4 regions of the Hahella aquimaris genome follow, and region 1 is predicted to be linked to each of the others. Evidence: predicted binding sites of a transcription regulator. Region 1 holds the regulator's gene; each other region holds the start of a gene.

Region 1 (4,201 bases):
TATCAGGACGAAGCAAGCGCCCCGTTCTTCGAGGAAGAGTCACTCCTGAAAGACGAGCCTGACGCATTTGTCATCAACGCGGTTTACACCACCTACAACAAAGAAGGCGCACTCACCAGCCGCCTGCAAAGCCAACTGGCGAAGCACTACCCCGATACGGACACTGGCGTACTGACGCGCCCCAACCTGGAAATCTTCCAGCAAGGGGAGAAAAGCTGGCATGTAGAGTCTTTGGAGGGCGAACTGCTTATCAAGCAGGACACCTTGAAACTGCGTGGAGATGTAGAGGTAAATGGCGCATCCAACGACGGCGCGCCGATTCTCATGCAAACGCAAGCGCTTGACTACAACAACAAGTCACGCTTTATCAGCACCGATCAACCCGTTAAGATAACTTCAAATATCAATCAGTTAACCGCTGTCGGAATGGAGGCGGACATTGATAAAAAGCTTATTGTATTACTTTCTCAGGTAACCGGCGTTTATGCACAACCCAAGTAAACTATTCACCGTGGCGCTGTTGCTGGGCTTTATTTTCGCCCCGTTAAGCCATGCTTTGGACCTTCTTAACGGCAGCGATGAACCAGTGCGCATCAAAGCCGGTCGCTGGGAGAGAGACGGCCAGAAAGGCATCGACACCTATATTGGCAATGTCGTCATTACCCAAGGCAAATCCAGCATTGAGGCGGACAAAGTCATTTTATACACCGATGACAATGGCATCAGTCGCTTCCAAGCAACCGGCAAGCCTGCTCATTTGGTGCAGTTTGACGAAGAAAAACAAACTGAAACCCACGCTTACGCAGAAAACATGGACTATGACCGCAGCCAGAGTAAAGTCGTTATGCGTAACCATGCGCGCATTCTTCAGGACAACAGCTCAGTGGAAGGCGAAGAAATCATTTATTTCACAGACAAGCGTTTAGTCACGGCAAAGGGAGCCTCATCGGGCAATCAAACCGAGCAGGTTGAAATCATCTATCATCCGCCCAAATCTAATAAACAATGAGCACCCTCACTGCCAGAAATCTGGCCAAGGCCTACAAAAAACGGCCTGTTGTAAAAGATGTGTCCGTTGAAATTCGCAGCGGCGAAATCGTTGGCCTCCTCGGACCTAACGGCGCAGGAAAAACCACCTGCTTTTACATGGTGGTAGGACTGATCCCCAGCGACAAAGGCAGCGTATTCATTGACGAAGCGGAAATCACTGGCCTGCCTATGCACGGGAGAGCGCGCAAGGGCATCGGCTATCTGCCACAGGAAGCATCGGTCTTCAGAAAGCTGTCAGTGGAGGACAATATCTACGCCATCCTTGAGACCAGAGCAGATCTCAGCCGCAAGGAGCGCAAACTAAAAATGGAAGAACTGCTACAGGAGTTTCACATCACCCATATTCGCAAAAGCCTTGGCATGAGCCTCTCAGGGGGCGAACGTCGACGCGTGGAAATCGCTCGCGCGCTGGCCACAGAGCCAAAATTTGTCCTGCTGGATGAACCATTCGCCGGGGTGGACCCTATTTCCGTCAACGATATCAAGCAGATTATTGAGCATCTCAAAAAGCGCGGCATCGGCGTTTTAATTACAGATCATAATGTGCGCGAGACCTTGGATATTTGTGAACGCGCCTATATTGTCAGTGAAGGATTTATTATCGCAAGCGGCGCCCCAAGTGATATCCTTGCCAACCCAAAGGTTAGAGAGGTCTATCTGGGTGACCAGTTCAAACTTTAGTTTAACCGGCGGTCTCCATCCCAGATGGACCTCAAGGCTCAAGAGCTTAGGATTAAAGCACCTAATAACTATGAAAAACTCACAAGATCTGTGCCTGAATCGGTGGTAAGCATCAGATGGTTATGAAAACTTCATTGCAGTTAAAGCTGGGTCAACAGCTGACCATGACCCCGCAACTGCAACAAGCAATAAAACTTTTGCAGCTTTCAACACTGGATTTACAGCAGGAGATTCAACAAGCGCTTGAGTCCAACCCCATGCTGGAAGTGTCTGAAGAGGACGAATCACCCAACCACGTTCAGAACGATACGATCAGCGACATGCTCGCCAACAACTCCAGCAAGGAACGAACGCAGGAGTCGGGCATGGATGAAGGGGGGTTCGCTGAAGAGGACAACTGGTCCGACTCCATTCCGAACGATTTGCCCGTCGATACCGCCTGGGATGATGTCTTCCAAAGCGGATCAAGCAACTACAGCGGCGGCGAGGATGACGAATACGACTTCGAGTCCCGCAACAGCAAAGGCGAAACCCTGCAAGACCACCTTCTCTGGCAACTCAACCTTACCCCCATGTCCGACATTGACCGCATGATCGCCGTAGCGATTATTGATGCAGTCAGTCCTGATGGTTATCTCTCCCTCACTCCCGATGAAATTCATAGCGGTCTGCAAACTGAGGGGGAAGAAGAAATTGAGCTGGACGAAGTATGCGCAGTTTTAAAACGTATCCAGCAATTCGATCCTCCCGGTGTCGCCACCTGCAACCTGCAGGATTGCCTGCTGAGCCAGCTGAATCAACTGCCGAAAGACACCCCTTGGCTAGGTCAAGCCAAGCTGGTGGTCAGCCACTACATCAATCTGCTTGGCAACCGCGACTACGCCCAACTAATGCGTCGCAGCCGCCTGAAAGAAGACGATCTGCGGGAAGTACTAAAGCTGATTCAAAGTTTGAACCCAAGACCGGGCGAAGGCATTCAGGAAAGCAATACCGAATATGTGGTTCCTGACGTTATCGTCAAAAAAAACAATGGCCGGTGGCTGGTGGAGCTGAATCCGGAAATCGCCCCCAAGATCCGCATCAACCCTGGCTATGCGGGCTTGGTGAGACGCGCGGACAACAGCTCAGACAACACTTACTTGCGCGATCAGTTACAGGAAGCGCGCTGGTTTATCAAAAGCTTGCAAAGCCGTAATGAAACTCTGTTGAAAGTCGCTTCACAAATCGTCGAACATCAGCAAGGATTCCTAGAGTACGGCGAAGAGGCGATGAAGCCGCTGGTGCTGCACGATATTGCGGAGGCGGTGGAGATGCATGAGTCAACCATTTCCCGGGTGACCACCCAGAAATATATGCACACTCCTCGCGGCGTATTTGAGCTGAAGTACTTTTTCTCCAGCCATGTCAGCACAGACACGGGTGGCGAGTGTTCTTCGACCGCTATTAGAGCTATTATCAAGAAGTTAGTTGCGGCGGAATCACCGAAGAAACCATTGAGCGACAGCAAAATTGCTGCGCTGCTTGGCGAACAGGGCATCAACGTCGCCCGTCGCACGATCGCAAAGTACCGGGAGGCGCTTTCCATTCCGCCTTCCAATGAACGTAAGCGATTAATTTAAAAGGAGGAATACAGGTATAAGACTTAAATCAAATAGTCACAAACTGGATGTGCTAGTATTTTTCATGGAAGTGCAAAATTCATAATGCACCGTATATTGGCATTAGGAGCAAAGTATGCAAATGAACATCACCGGACATCAAGTCGAGTTAACTGAAGCACTGAAAGATTACGTTAACAACAAGTTCGACAAGCTCGAACGACACTTCGACAGTATCAGTAATGTCCAAGTTACGCTCTCCATTCAAAAACAGCGTCAGATTGCAGAAGCAACCATGCACATAAGCGGCGCTGACCTGCATGCCAATGCTGAACACGAAGATATGTACGCGTCAATTGACGCACTGGTGGACAAATTAGATCGCCAGATCCTCAAACACAAAGAGAAGCACGTTGATCGGATGCACGGCGCATCCGCCAGATAACAGAACATGGCCCAAACCACACTAACTATTGAGTCAATTATCTCGCCCGCCCTCACACGCTGTGGGGTGTCGGGCTCGAGTAAGAAGCGCGTTCTCGAATATATCGCCAATCTGATTGCGCAACATTTTCCATTTTTGGACGAGAACGCCATTTTTACCAACCTGATCTGCCGTGAAAGACTCGGCAGCACTGGTATCGGCCAGGGCATCGCAATACCCCACTGCCGCCTGGAAAACTGCGACCGCATCATAGGGGCCTTGATTACACTCAAGGACAAGATCCCTTTTGACGCCATAGACAACGAACCCGTAGACCTGCTGTTCGTTCTGATCGTGCCTCAGGAGGCCACCAGCGAACACTTGGACCTACTGAGCCAACTGGCCCAGAAATTCAATGACCGTCGCTTCTGCGAACACCTGCGCGACT
Region 2 (4,201 bases), 1.0 Mb from region 1:
CTGGCGGGCCGAACATCAACATATTGTGATTGCCCGCTGCAGCGATCTCCAACGCCCGCTTGGCTTGAAACTGACCTTTGATGTCCGCCATATCCGGAGCTGCGCGCCTTGGCGCTGTGCGCTCATGCTGGCGGACCGGCGTCATGCGCTCATGTCCCAGCAGAAAGGCGGCCAACTGCCCCAAGGTGGCGGGCGCATAGACATCCAGCGCAGACACCAGACTGGCCTCCTGGGCATTTTGCGGCGGCAGTATAATTTTAGCGCCAGCTTGGGCGCAGCGAAGCGCGGCGGGCAACATTCCCGTTACCGGTCGCAACTCTCCAGAGAGCGCCAGTTCGCCATAGAACTCATATCCTGCAATCGCCTCATCGGGCAATTGCCCTGATGCCGCCAGTACGCCGATGGCGATAGCGAGATCATAACGACCTCCCTCTTTAGGAAGATCTGCGGGGGCGAGATTAATCGTGATGCGACGGGTGGGAAATTCAAAACCGCTGTTGAGTAGCGCGCTCCTGACCCGATCTTTGCTTTCTTTGACAGCGGCTTCAGGAAGCCCAACGATAGACAAGGCCGGCAAGCCGTTTGACAGATGGGCTTCGACTTTTACCAGCGGCGCTTCCACGCCAAGTTTGGCGCGCGTGTTGACGATTGCGAGTGACATACTCCCTCCTTGGATAAGTTCAGCCTCGTTCCTGAGGCGCTAATATGTATGAAATGAAACGTGACCGGCGACCTGATTAGCGTCGCCGGTTAATAAACAGTATCGATGGGCTTACTCGCCCTGCTCAGCCTTGGCCTGTAAAGCCGCCTCCAGTTCAACCACGCGTTTTTCCAGACTGTCCAGTTTCTCGCGGGTGCGGCGCAATACTTCCAATTGCACATCGAACTCTTCCCGGGTCACCAGGTCCAGCTTGGAGATAATGCTGGATAAAGCCGCCTTGGCTTGCTGCTGGACATCTTCATGCGCCGATTTAGCGACATCCGGCAGAAACTGGCCAAAATGCTGGTTGAACGCGTTAAGCAAATCTACTGGTGATACCGACATGGAAAGTCCTCCGTTTTTCGGAGCGGCGATTGTACCACGGCGATCCTGGTTTGTTTATGGAATCCTCCCCGTTTCCCGCCATTGGCTGCAGAACTGAAGGCAATGTGACAATAATTCCTGTTTCTAACGTTGCCCATCCACTTTTTTGCACAAAGTTTGTGCATTTTTCTAAATGCGCACCAGCCACGGGCGCCATTTAACCTCAAACAGGGGCGTGCTGCGCTATAATTGTGCCCTGGTTTTTCCACAAGGTAAGAAATATTCATCTAGTTAACTGTTTTAAATAAATTTTTTATCATTGGCACAGCAGATGCTACATCACGCACAAATTCCGCACATATTTTTGTGCGTGGTTGAGCTTGCTGACTGTGCGATTTCTATAACAGGCGGGTAGATACAAAGGAGAAAAAAATGAAACTGGTAACTGCCATTATCAAGCCATTCAAGCTGGATGATGTGCGTGAAGCACTCTCCGAGATTGGCGTTCAGGGCGTGACCGTGACCGAAGTAAAAGGGTTCGGTCGTCAAAAGGGCCACACCGAGCTATACCGTGGCGCAGAGTATGTCGTCGACTTTCTCCCCAAGGTGAAAATCGAAGTCGCTATCGGCGATGACTTGCTCGATCAAGTCGTAGAAGCCATCACTAAAGCCGCAAACACCGGCAAGATCGGCGACGGCAAAATTTTTGTGGTGGATCTGCAACAAGCCATCCGCATAAGGACCGGCGAGACTGGTACAGACGCGATTTAACCAAAACTAACAACAACTGGTAACTGACAAGCCTAGTGCGGAGGGCTTTTCATGGAAAACAATGTTTTTCACTTACAATATGCATTAGATACCTTCTATTTCCTTGTGATGGGCGCATTGGTCATGTGGATGGCCGCCGGTTTCGCCATGTTGGAATCCGGCCTGGTGCGCGCCAAGAACACCACTGAAATTCTTACCAAAAACGTCGCTCTCTACGCTATCGCCTGCATCATGTATCTGATCTGCGGCTATGAAATCATGTATGGCAGCGGCGGATATTTCCTAAGCGCCATTATGCCTGGCGAGACCTATGTCGACGACACCTTGAAATCATTCGCTGAGCGCGATGGTGGTTTCTCTGGGGGCGCTATCTATTCCGGCGCGTCCGACTTCTTCTTCCAGGTTGTGTTTGTAGCAACCGCCATGTCCATCGTATCCGGAGCCGTCGCCGAACGTATGAAGCTGTGGGCGTTCCTGGCTTTCGCAGTGGTAATGACTGCATTTATCTATCCGATGGAAGGTTCCTGGACCTGGGGTGGAAATGCCGTATTCGGCCTGTATAGCCTGGGTGATATGGGCTTCAAAGACTTCGCTGGTTCCGGCATTGTTCACTTGGCCGGCGCGGCGGCGGCTCTGGCTGGCGTATTGCTGCTTGGCCCACGTAAAGGTAAATATGGCCCTAACGGACAAGTTAACGCTATTCCTGGCGCGAACTTGCCTTTAGCGACACTGGGCACCTTCATCCTGTGGATGGGCTGGTTCGGCTTCAACGGCGGCTCGGTATTGAAGCTGGGCGATATCGGCAACGCCAACTCCGTGGCTATTGTATTCCTGAACACTAACGCCGCGGCGGCCACTGGCGCGATTGCAGCACTTATCACCGCTCGCCTGCTGTTCGGCAAAGCGGACCTGACCATGCTTCTTAACGGGGCCCTGGCAGGTCTGGTGGCGATCACGGCTAACCCGGACGCTCCATCCCCCGTGGCCTCATCTCTGATTGGCGTAGTGGCTGGCGTGCTGGTGGTATTCTCCATCGTGACGCTGGATAAACTGAAAATCGACGATCCTGTTGGCGCGATCTCTGTACACGGCGCTTGCGGTCTGCTGGGTCTTCTGGTGGTTCCCTTCACAACTGACGTTAGCTTCATGGCTCAGCTGGCTGGCGCGCTAACCATCTTCGTATGGGTATTCGCAACCAGCTTGGTGGTGTGGGGCCTGATTAAAGTAATCATGGGCATCCGCGTCAGCGAAGAAGAAGAGTACGAAGGCGTGGATCTGGCGGAATGCGGGATGGAAGCCTATCCTGAATTCACCCGCGACTGACCTCGCAAAACGACCTCAAAGAGGGCTGCCATTCGGCGGCCCTTTTTCGTGTAAGCAGGATACCGGTGTTATTAGAAGTCTGCGCCCCCAGCCATAACGACGGGGCGTACATATTTTCCCCTAGTTACGCTGCCCGACAGCGTGATTAAAATGCGTGCAATTCTATAGGGTTAATAAGATGTTAGCATCCATCATCGGCACACTGGCCGCGCTGCTCACCACACTGGCGTTCCTGCCCCAGGTCAGACAAACGTTAAAAACGAAAAACACATCCGGCATCTCGCTGGGAATGTATAGCATTTTTACGTTAGGCGTATTTCTGTGGTTGCTTTATGGGATCATGATGGTCGCGTGGCCGATTATTATTGCTAATACGCTGACATTAGCATTGGCGTCCACGGTACTGGCGCTAAAGCTGAAGCACGGCTGACGGCCCGGCGACAAATTCGTCTACGGCAGAATTTCTATAGGTGTGCCATCCGGCACCAAAGACCAGATCTCATCCATCGCCTGATTGTTAACGGCGATACATCCATCCGTCCAATCAAATTCGTAAAGCCAGATACTGTCGCGGTCGTGATTAAAGCCATTGGGCCAGCCATGAATCATGATCATTCCGCCAGGCTCTCGTCCCTGGCTTTTCGCGTATTCAATGTCCTGGTCATTAGGGTAAGAGACGTGAATGGATTTATGAAAAGCGCTGTTAGGATTACGCCAGTCAAGTGAGTAGGTGCCTTCAGGCGTTCGCTCATCCCCTTCAAACTGTTTATGTCCCTGAGGCTTATCGCCCAGGGCGATGGGATATACCCGTAAAGGCTTACCTTCTTTCAACAGAATCAAAAGTCTGGACGCCTTCTTTACCTGAACTTTATCCACCAGAGGAGCCATATATGCGGATTCAGACAACGCCAGCGATGTTTGCGCCTGCTCCGCGCCAACACTGCAAGCAAAAAGAACACCCGCCAGAAATAGAGAACCTTTCTGCATGAGACCCTTTAGAAATCGAATGGATGACGCCTAACTATCAGCATAGCAAACATAAGAATCCTGCACAGATTCGAACTGTGACCAACATCTTCTATT
Region 3 (4,201 bases), 130 kb from region 1:
ATAACCGCATTATCCTGCAAGCCAAGATCAACGCTTTCAACCGCATGCGGATCATGCATAAAACTCTGTTGCGGCAACGGGACCAGATCGCCGAACACAACGACCATATGGTGCGCGAGCAACAGGTCGCCAAAACCGTGTTCGACAATGTGGCCCATGTGGGTTGCCTCGGCGCCAACAATATTAAGCATTTGCTTTCGCCTCTGGCGGTCTTTAACGGCGACGTGTTGTTAGCCTGTCAGAAACCGTCTGGCGGCATGCACGTGCTGCTTGGGGATTTCACTGGCCATGGCCTGCCGGCGGCGATCGGCGCCATGCCGCTGGCGGAGATTTTCTATGGCATGACCAGCAAAGGGTATGCGCTGGGAGATATCCTCCGGGAAGTGAATCAGAAACTGCGCAAAATTCTGCCGGTGGGTTTTTTCTGCTGCGCCTGTATGGCGGAGTTGAACTTCGAGCAGGAAGAAATCGAGATCTGGATCGGCGGTTTGCCGGATTGTTATCTGGTGCAGGGCGATCAGTTGATCAAGGTCGCTTCCAACCGTTTGCCCCTTGGCATCCTCAAAGGCGAAGCTTTCGACGCGCGAACCTACCGCTTTGAAATGAAGCACGGCGATCGGGTGTATTTGTGGTCGGACGGCATTGTCGAAGCGACCAACGCGAAAGGGGAAATGTTCGGCGAAAAACGCCTGCAGCAGGTTTTTGAGGATAATCTGCAGGAGACTAACCTGTTTGAAAAAATCCGCCGCTCTGTGGTCGACTTCATGGGAGAGGGCGGTCCCAGCGACGATTTGACGTTGGTGGAGCTCACCATGATGCCGGAGAAGGAATTGGGGATAGAGAACAACTATCTCACCAATACCGGCCTCAAAGGTCCGCAGCACTGGCGTATGGCGTATGAACTGCGCAGCGACTCCCTGGCTGTGTTCGACCCGGTGCCGTTGCTGTTGCAGATCGTCATGGAAGTACCCGGATTGCGCACGCGCAACGGCGAAATGTTCACCATTCTCAGTGAACTTTACACCAATGCGTTGGAGCATGGCGTGTTGGGCCTGCACTCCAAACTCAAGGCCAGTCCGGACGGATTTGCAGAATATTATCGCCTGCGCGAGGAGCGCATTCGCCAGTTGGACGGGCATTTCGTGAAGGTGGACGTTCGCCATAAAGGCGCCGTCGCCGGAGGCGTGTTGACGATTCGAGTGGAAGACAGTGGAAAAGGCTTTGATTATCAGAAGCTCGACGGTAAATTACCGGGTCCGACCTGTTATAGTGGTCGTGGCACGGCCCTGCTGCTCTCCATGTGCAGTCGCGTGGAGTACTTCGGTCAGGGCAATATCGTTGAAGTGGATTATGAGTGGCAAGCTTGAATATGAGTTCGAACGATCTGTCTCACCTTGATATGGGCGCCCTGGCGGAATTGCGGGAAGTAATGGAAGACGACTTTCAGATATTGGTGGAGACCTTTATCGGAGATACAGTCGAACGTATGCGCGCTATCCGTGCGACGCTGGTCAGCAATGACCCGGACGCATTCAGTCGCGGCTGTCACAGCATCAAAGGCAGCGCCACTAATCTGGGCTTGCCGGCGTTGTCCGAACTGTGTCGTCAAGGAGAGTTGATCGGCAAGTTCAAGCAAATGGAGAAGGCGCGTGAAGTGTTTGAGTCCATTGAGCAGGAATTTGAGGTCGTGCAGTCCTTATTGCGGGATCAGGTGTAGCGGGCGGCGCATCGTCCCTTCCGGCGGTATGTGTCAGTCATATTCGCTGAAGAACTTATCTTTATTTTCATCTCCCTCCCAGGCTTTGGCCCCGGTCAGGCGTAACTTGGCCTGATCTGTGCATTTATCCCATAAAACAATGGTTTTGCCGCTTTCGCGACAGCGATTGCCGCGTTGGCGTCGGTGAGACCTGTTGCATTCGCAGGTAAGTTGTAACTTGGATTTGAGGACAGTAAATGGACAGCTCAGTGGCATTTATTGATACACCCAAAGTCGCGCCGAAATCGACTCCGAAGCCTTCAGGCAATCAGAGGGATGAGGCTAACGCTATGAATGATAAGGATGATCGCTTCTCTGAGGTGCTGGATCGCGAAGTTGCGGGCAAGACTGACAAAGCGGATAAGAAAGACGTCAAAGCGGAAAGCAGCGATGAGAAGAAAGCGCCTGATGACGATAAAGCGTCAGAGGATGTGAAGACTGTCATGCAGGCGACGCTGGCGGACATGGACCAGACCACATCGCAGAGCGGAGTGAATTTGCCGTCAGGGGAGCAAGCCGTAACGGAAAACGATGAAGAATCCATCAAGGCGATGGCTCTGGTTGAGTTGTCAGTGGATGAAGAAGAGGACGCAGATCCTACCGGAAAAAGCGCGCTGACGCCTTTGGCGCGGGCGGTGCATGACGCGGTTGAGGGCGATGAGGGCGATGAGGAAAACGCAATAGAGAAAAAGGGCGGCGAACTGATCAAGCTGACCCAGGCGCTTACGGCAAACAGTAAGGGCGGTGGGCAGGAGGCTGGCGCGGATGGCGAAACCCTGGACGCCGCGTTGCTGAAGCTGGCGGAGTCGCAGAGCGCGGCCAAACCCAACGCCTTGCACGGAGTCGCCGCGAACATCCGTGCGGAATTCAAAGTCGATGCGGCCGCGCCGCCCTATGTCACCACTCTGCAGCAACCGGTGCAGGGAGACGACTGGGGCGAGGGGATGGCGCAGAAAGTGGTCTGGTTCGTGGGACAGAAGATTCAATCCGCCAGCGTGCATCTGAATCCGCCGGAGTTGGGCCCCATCGAAATGAAAATTCATGTGCAGAAAGATCAGGCCCACGTGCAGATTCAAAGCCCTCACGCCATCGTCCGCGATATGGCGGAAGGGACGGCGCATCGGCTACGGGAACTGCTTGCGGAGCAAGGCTTGCAGTTATCCCAGTTTGATGTCTCCAGTCAGCAGCAACAAACGGGAACGGGTAGCGGTCAGGAATCCGGGGGCGCCGATGGAGGACTGTTTGGCGGGGAAGGGGACGAGGAGGGCGCAGCTGTGGCGGGAATCGAACAAGCCTTGGCCACGGATCGCATGGTGGATTATTACGTCTGATGGTTTTTCACTGAAAAATCAAAGGAATGAACTACACTTATCGACAAGGAGGCGGCGGCTTCCCCAGTGACCTGTTTATCTGTCGATGGTGGAAAATAAGTTATGGCGAAAGACAATAGTGGAGAAGGCGGCGAGGAGTCCGGTAAATCAGGCGGCCTGAGCAAGAAGCTGATCATTATCATCGTTCTGGTTCTGGTGATCGCTGTGGGAGCCAGTGTGGGAGTGACCATGATGCTGCTCAAGTCTTCTCCCGACGAGGGCGCGCCGGCGGAAGGCGGCGATCAAGCGGCTGCGCCGGTGAAGGCGGAGGCTATCTATTACGACATGCGTCCGCCATTGGTGGTCACTTTCGATTACAAAGGCAAGCAGCGGTTTTTGCAGGCGAGCATCAGTTTGTTGACCCGGAATCAGGGCGTGCTGGATGGTGTGGAGCTGCATATGCCGGTCATCCGTAACCGCTTGATAAACTTGTATAGCGGCAAAGATTTCGAAAACGTGCAGACGGACGAAGGTCGTCTCGCGCTGTTGTCTGAGTCGCTGGAAGCAATCAACACCGCTCTGAAGGAGCAGGGCGTGAATGGAGAAATTGAGCAGGTGCTGTTCACCAATTTCGTGTTGCAGTAACCGCGGGCGCGATGTATCGATTCGTCACGCCGAAACGCTGTCAGACCCGGAGACGGGGCTTGTTATAGGCCCGTCTCAGGTGATAGAACTAGATGCATAACATTTCCTGTTAGACCCTGGGTCAAGGTGTAGGGCTGTGCAAGATTTATTATCTCAAGACGAAATTGATGCGCTCTTACATGGCGTGGACGATGGCGACGTCGACACCGAGGAGGATGTCGATGCGGCGGGGGTGCGCAGTTACGACCTGACCAGCCAGGACCGTATTGTCCGCGGCCGCATGCCGACCCTGGAGATGATCAACGAACGCTTCGCCCGCTATACCCGTATCAGTCTTTTCAACCTGTTGCGCCGCAATGCTGACGTGGCCTCCGGCGGCGTGCAGATTCTGAAGTTCGGGGAATATATTCATACGCTTTACGTGCCCACCAGTCTCAATCTGGTGAAGATTCGTCCTTTGCGCGGTACCGGACTGTTTATTCTGGACGCC
Region 4 (4,201 bases), 2.3 Mb from region 1:
CGCGAGGAACAAGCCCGCAGCAAGGAATCCGGTGGCGATCCAGAACAGCGCGCTCTGAATATGCCAGGTGCGCACCAGCGAGTAGGGAAACCATTGGGAGACATCAAGACCGTAAAAGTGCTGCCCTTCAACGGTGTAGTGGGCGGTGAAGCCGCCAAGCAGCACCTGAAAGGCGAACAGGGCGACAATCAGGAACAGGTACTTGCCCAGCGCCTGTTGAGATGGCGTCAGCGGGAAACGAGTCAGTGGATCTGACAGCGGCGCGACTGGCTCCGCCTCATCATGTTTATGCAGAAACGCCCAACCCCAAATCAACAGACCGACGCCGGCGATCAGGAGTGCGACGCTAACAATGGACCACATGATGTTTTCCGCGGTGGGACGGTTATCTATCAAGGGTTCATGTGGCCAGTTGTTGGTGTAGGTGACGTCGCTGTCGGGTCTTTGCGTGGCGGCGGCCCAGGCAGTCCAGAAGAAAAAGGCGGCGAGTTTTTCTCTGCGTTGAGCGTCGGGCAGGGTATTCTCCTTCATGGCGTAACTTTCACGAGTTCCCTGTAAATCCACCGCGTCGCCGAACAGACGGCTGTAATACTCCGCGATATCCGCCATGGCCTGCGCCCGTCGCGGGCTGACTGTCGCCGCACCGCTGTCCGCGTTGTAGGTGTTGGTGCGGTATTCGTTTTTCAGACGATGGCGCAGGATGCTTCGCCGTTCGTCATCCAAGTCCTTATAAGCGGCGCCATAAACCTCCTGCGCCGCCAGCTCCAGCCAGCGCTCCAATTCACGATGTAGCCAGTCTGCAGTCCAGTCTGGCGCCTGATAAGCGCCGTGTCCCCAGATTGAGCCCAGTTGCATGCCGCCAACGGATTGCCAGGCGGTCTGCCCATCGAGGATATTCTCATGGGTAAAAATGGTCTCGCCTGTAGTGGCGACATAGCGCTCTGGAATCGGCGGCGCCTGCCGGTAAACCTCGCGACCAAAGAACCCGAGCAAGCAGAAGGTGACGCCCAGTACGGCGATTAGCAGCCACCAGAGTTTGCGATAGTCAGACATGGGCGTCCTCCACGGCGTCGGCGAACAAAATGTTGTTCTCCAGATGGATATGCTGCATCAAGTCGTCGCGCAGTTGGGCGAGCCCGGCGTAAAGTGCGCGCCAGGTGTTGCAGGCGCCTTTGGGGGGCGTGATGTTGTTGGTCAACGCCTCTAAATGCGCCAGTGCGTCGCCGTGCTGATCATGCTCCATACGCATGACGGAAATAGGGCCTTGCGCCTGCATGCCGCTCATTCCCGCCAGTAGTATGGGAAACAGGATGTTCTCCTCTTTCATCATGTGGCTTTCCAGCTCCTGAAGCATTTCCGTCAGATGCTGGGCCAGTCCGTTGGGACATTCCTCTCGCTCTCCATGGACATGCTCCACGCGGCGGGCGAGGTGTATCAGCTCTGGAAGCTGCTCGCGATGGCGAGCGTGGTAACGGGTGAGGATATGGTCGATCAGCTCAGGACGGCCGGCCTGGCTCCAATTATCCTCCGGCTCCTCCTGTAAGGCGTTGAGCTGCTGCAACACAAGGTCCGGCTCTATCTCCTTCTCAGCCAGCGCATCCCGTAGTTTCTTCGCGCCTCCGCAACAAAAATCCAGTTGATATTCACGAAAGAGGCGGGTGGAGCCGGGTAGGTTGCGAGCGATCCAGCCGACGGGGCGATCAAGTAAGGTCATGGCGGGTTTCCTTTGATAGTGATTAACTCACCATAGCAATGGCAACCTTTGTGCCATTGGCTAAGCCATTGATATTTTTGGTATAAAAATTACATGTGGTGTTTTTTACCCGAATCGAATAGGGTTATAAAAACCCTTTTAAGGTGATTAATACCATGATTGAGGCCAGTCTATTGGCGGACCTGGTGACGGAACTGCCCCATGCTGTGCGTTATCAGCGCCTAATGAACACTATGCGGGAATATTTTCGGTGCGGCGCGGTGGCGCTATTACGGCTTGATGGCGACAGTCTGCGGCCGCTGGCGGCGGAGGGCCTGGTGGTGGAAACCTTGGGGCGCCGTTTTATCATCGCAAAGCATCCCCGGCTTGCGGCGATTCTGGCCAGTCGGCGGCCAGTGTGTTTCCCTTGTGATTCGAGTTTGCCCGATCCCTACGACGGGCTGCTGGAAAGCTGCGTCGGTGAGCCTTTGCCCGTACATGATTGTATGGGCGTGAGCCTTTATGTGGATGGCGTCCTGTGGGGAGCGGTGACCCTGGATGCGCTGCAGGAAGGAACTTTTGATGCGCAGGCGCAGCAGGATCTGGCGCGTTTTACATTGATCATCGAAGCGTCGGTAAGAGTGACCCGGCTGGAGCAGGAACGCAGGAATCTGGCGCTCATGCGGCAGGATGGAGATCGGCGGGGCGTAGCGCAGGAGGAAAGCGAGATCATTGGCTCCAGCGACAGTATCCGAAGTCTGCTGCGGGAATTGGACGTGGTGGCGGACTCAGAGTTGCCGGTGCTGCTGATGGGGGAAACCGGGGTGGGCAAGGAGCTGTTTGCGCGACGCTTGCACAGTCGTTCGCCGCGTCGGGAGCGCCCGTTGATCCACGTGAATTGCGCGGCGTTGCCGGAATCTCTGGTGGAAAGTGAGCTGTTCGGTCATAGCAAAGGCGCATTCTCGGGCGCGACGGCGGATCGCGCAGGCCGGTTTGAAGCGGCGCAAGGAGGCGTCATCTTTCTTGATGAAGTGGGTGAGTTGCCGCTCAGCGTGCAGGCCAAGTTGTTGCGGACTCTGCAGAACGGAGAGATTCAACGCTTGGGCGAGGACAAACCAAGGCAAGTGGATGTGCGGGTCATCGCTGCGACAAATCGACAGTTGAAAGAAAGTGTTCGCGCTGGCGATTTCCGGGCGGATCTGTATCACCGCTTGTCCGTCTATCCTGTATGGATTCCACCGTTGCGCGAGCGGGGCTCCGATGTGCTGGTGCTGGCGGGGCACTTTCTGGAACTTAACCGCTCCCGCCTGGGCGTGCGCAGCCTGCGGCTGTCGCGAGCGGCGGAGCAGGCGCTGTGCGCATATTCCTGGCCGGGAAATGTACGGGAGCTGGAGCACGTAATCAGTCGTGCGGCGCTCAAAGCGATCAGCCGCGGCGCCAGCCGCAATGATATTGTGACGCTGGATGCGGCGTTACTGGACCTGGACTACGGCGACGCTGTGTCGGCGCCCAGAGAAAGCTTGATGTCGGAAAGCTTGAGTCATGCGCGCGTCCGCTCCCTGCGCACCGCGGTGGAGGACTGCCAGCGCGAAGTGATCCGTGAGTCGGTGAATCGTCACGATGGCTCCTGGGCCGCCGCTGCTCGTGAGCTGGAGGTGGATTCGAGTAATCTGCATAAAATGGCCAAGAAACTGGGTCTGAAATGAGCCCGACGTCGGCGGTGCTGATGCTGGTTAAGCCCAGACTGCCGCCGACAGCGATAGTCAGCAAGATCGATCAGGCGAGTCTGCGCCCGCACTGCCACACTGCTCTCCGTTGAGGCGAATATGGCGAATGAGACGACTGTAAGCACTTATCAAAACCGACTGCGGCGCGTGCTGGTATACATTGATCAGCATTTGCTTGATGGCTTGAGCGTCGAAGAGCTGAGCCAGGTCGCTCACTTCTCAAAATTTCATTTCCACCGGCAGTTTTCTGCGAGCATGGGAATGGGCGTGTACAAGTATGTGCAGTGGCGGCGGTTAAAGAAAGCCGCTCATGAGCTGGCCTATCGCAGCCGTTATAACGTGACGGATATTGCGTTGAATACCGGGTTTGACAGCCTGGAAGCCTTTTCCCGAGCCTTCAAGAAAGTGTGCGGGCAAACGCCTTCCCAGTTTCGGCGACAACCGCGGTGGGAGCCTTGGCGCGATCATGAAGAACTTCTACTCAGAGCGAGGGCGAACATTATGCTAACGGATAACTCGAACTATTCAGTCAATATCGTAGAACAGGAGGCCATTCCGGTAGCGGCGCTGGAACATCGCGGCGCTTCAGAACGTCTGGGCGAATCCATCAGGCGCTTTATCGAATGGCGTAAAGCCAACAAACTACCTCCCTCCATCAGCGCCACCTATAACATCCTGTACAACGATCCAGAGTCTGCGCCGGCGGAGGCGTTCCGCATGGACTTGTGCGCAGGCGTTAACTCAGAGATTGAAGAAAACCCCTGCGGCGTCATCGCTAAAA

What was found. The regulator sigma-54, encoded in region 1, starts transcription at its own class of promoters, with help from an activator protein. The targets are predictions, from matches to a motif close to TGGCACNNNNNTTGCTNT.
Region 2: a site for sigma-54 is predicted at 1,345-1,362, ahead of glnK (P-II family nitrogen regulator). Genes of this name have one in related genera too.
Region 3: a site for sigma-54 is predicted at 1,825-1,842, ahead of O5O45_RS02000 (flagellar hook-length control protein FliK). Genes of this name have one in related genera too.
Region 4: a site for sigma-54 is predicted at 1,753-1,770, ahead of ytfE (iron-sulfur cluster repair protein YtfE). Genes of this name have one in related genera too.

The regions. Positions count from the first base shown of each region.
Region 1 covers NZ_CP132203.1:270,891-275,091, reverse strand. Annotated here, with positions in the region: gene lptC (LPS export ABC transporter periplasmic protein LptC) at 1-501, shown strand, start outside; gene lptA (lipopolysaccharide transport periplasmic protein LptA) at 485-1,009, shown strand; gene lptB (LPS export ABC transporter ATP-binding protein) at 1,006-1,731, shown strand; gene O5O45_RS01375 (RNA polymerase factor sigma-54) at 1,854-3,350, shown strand; gene hpf (ribosome hibernation-promoting factor, HPF/YfiA family) at 3,466-3,774, shown strand; gene ptsN (PTS IIA-like nitrogen regulatory protein PtsN) at 3,781-4,201, shown strand, end outside.
Region 2 covers NZ_CP132203.1:6,411,840-6,416,040, reverse strand. Annotated here, with positions in the region: gene O5O45_RS28500 (YifB family Mg chelatase-like AAA ATPase) at 1-661, opposite strand, end outside; gene O5O45_RS28495 (accessory factor UbiK family protein) at 773-1,045, opposite strand; gene glnK (P-II family nitrogen regulator) at 1,457-1,795, shown strand; gene O5O45_RS28485 (ammonium transporter) at 1,847-3,118, shown strand; gene O5O45_RS28480 (SemiSWEET transporter) at 3,297-3,548, shown strand; gene O5O45_RS28475 (L,D-transpeptidase family protein) at 3,569-4,105, opposite strand.
Region 3 covers NZ_CP132203.1:397,214-401,414, forward strand. Annotated here, with positions in the region: gene O5O45_RS01990 (ATP-binding SpoIIE family protein phosphatase) at 1-1,367, shown strand, start outside; gene O5O45_RS01995 (Hpt domain-containing protein) at 1,370-1,717, shown strand; gene O5O45_RS02000 (flagellar hook-length control protein FliK) at 2,047-3,087, shown strand; gene O5O45_RS02005 (flagellar basal body-associated FliL family protein) at 3,190-3,711, shown strand; gene fliM (flagellar motor switch protein FliM) at 3,848-4,201, shown strand, end outside.
Region 4 covers NZ_CP132203.1:5,098,388-5,102,588, reverse strand. Annotated here, with positions in the region: gene O5O45_RS22525 (nitric-oxide reductase large subunit) at 1-1,053, opposite strand, end outside; gene ytfE (iron-sulfur cluster repair protein YtfE) at 1,046-1,714, opposite strand; gene norR (nitric oxide reductase transcriptional regulator NorR) at 1,870-3,399, shown strand; gene O5O45_RS22510 (AraC family transcriptional regulator) at 3,520-4,201, shown strand, end outside.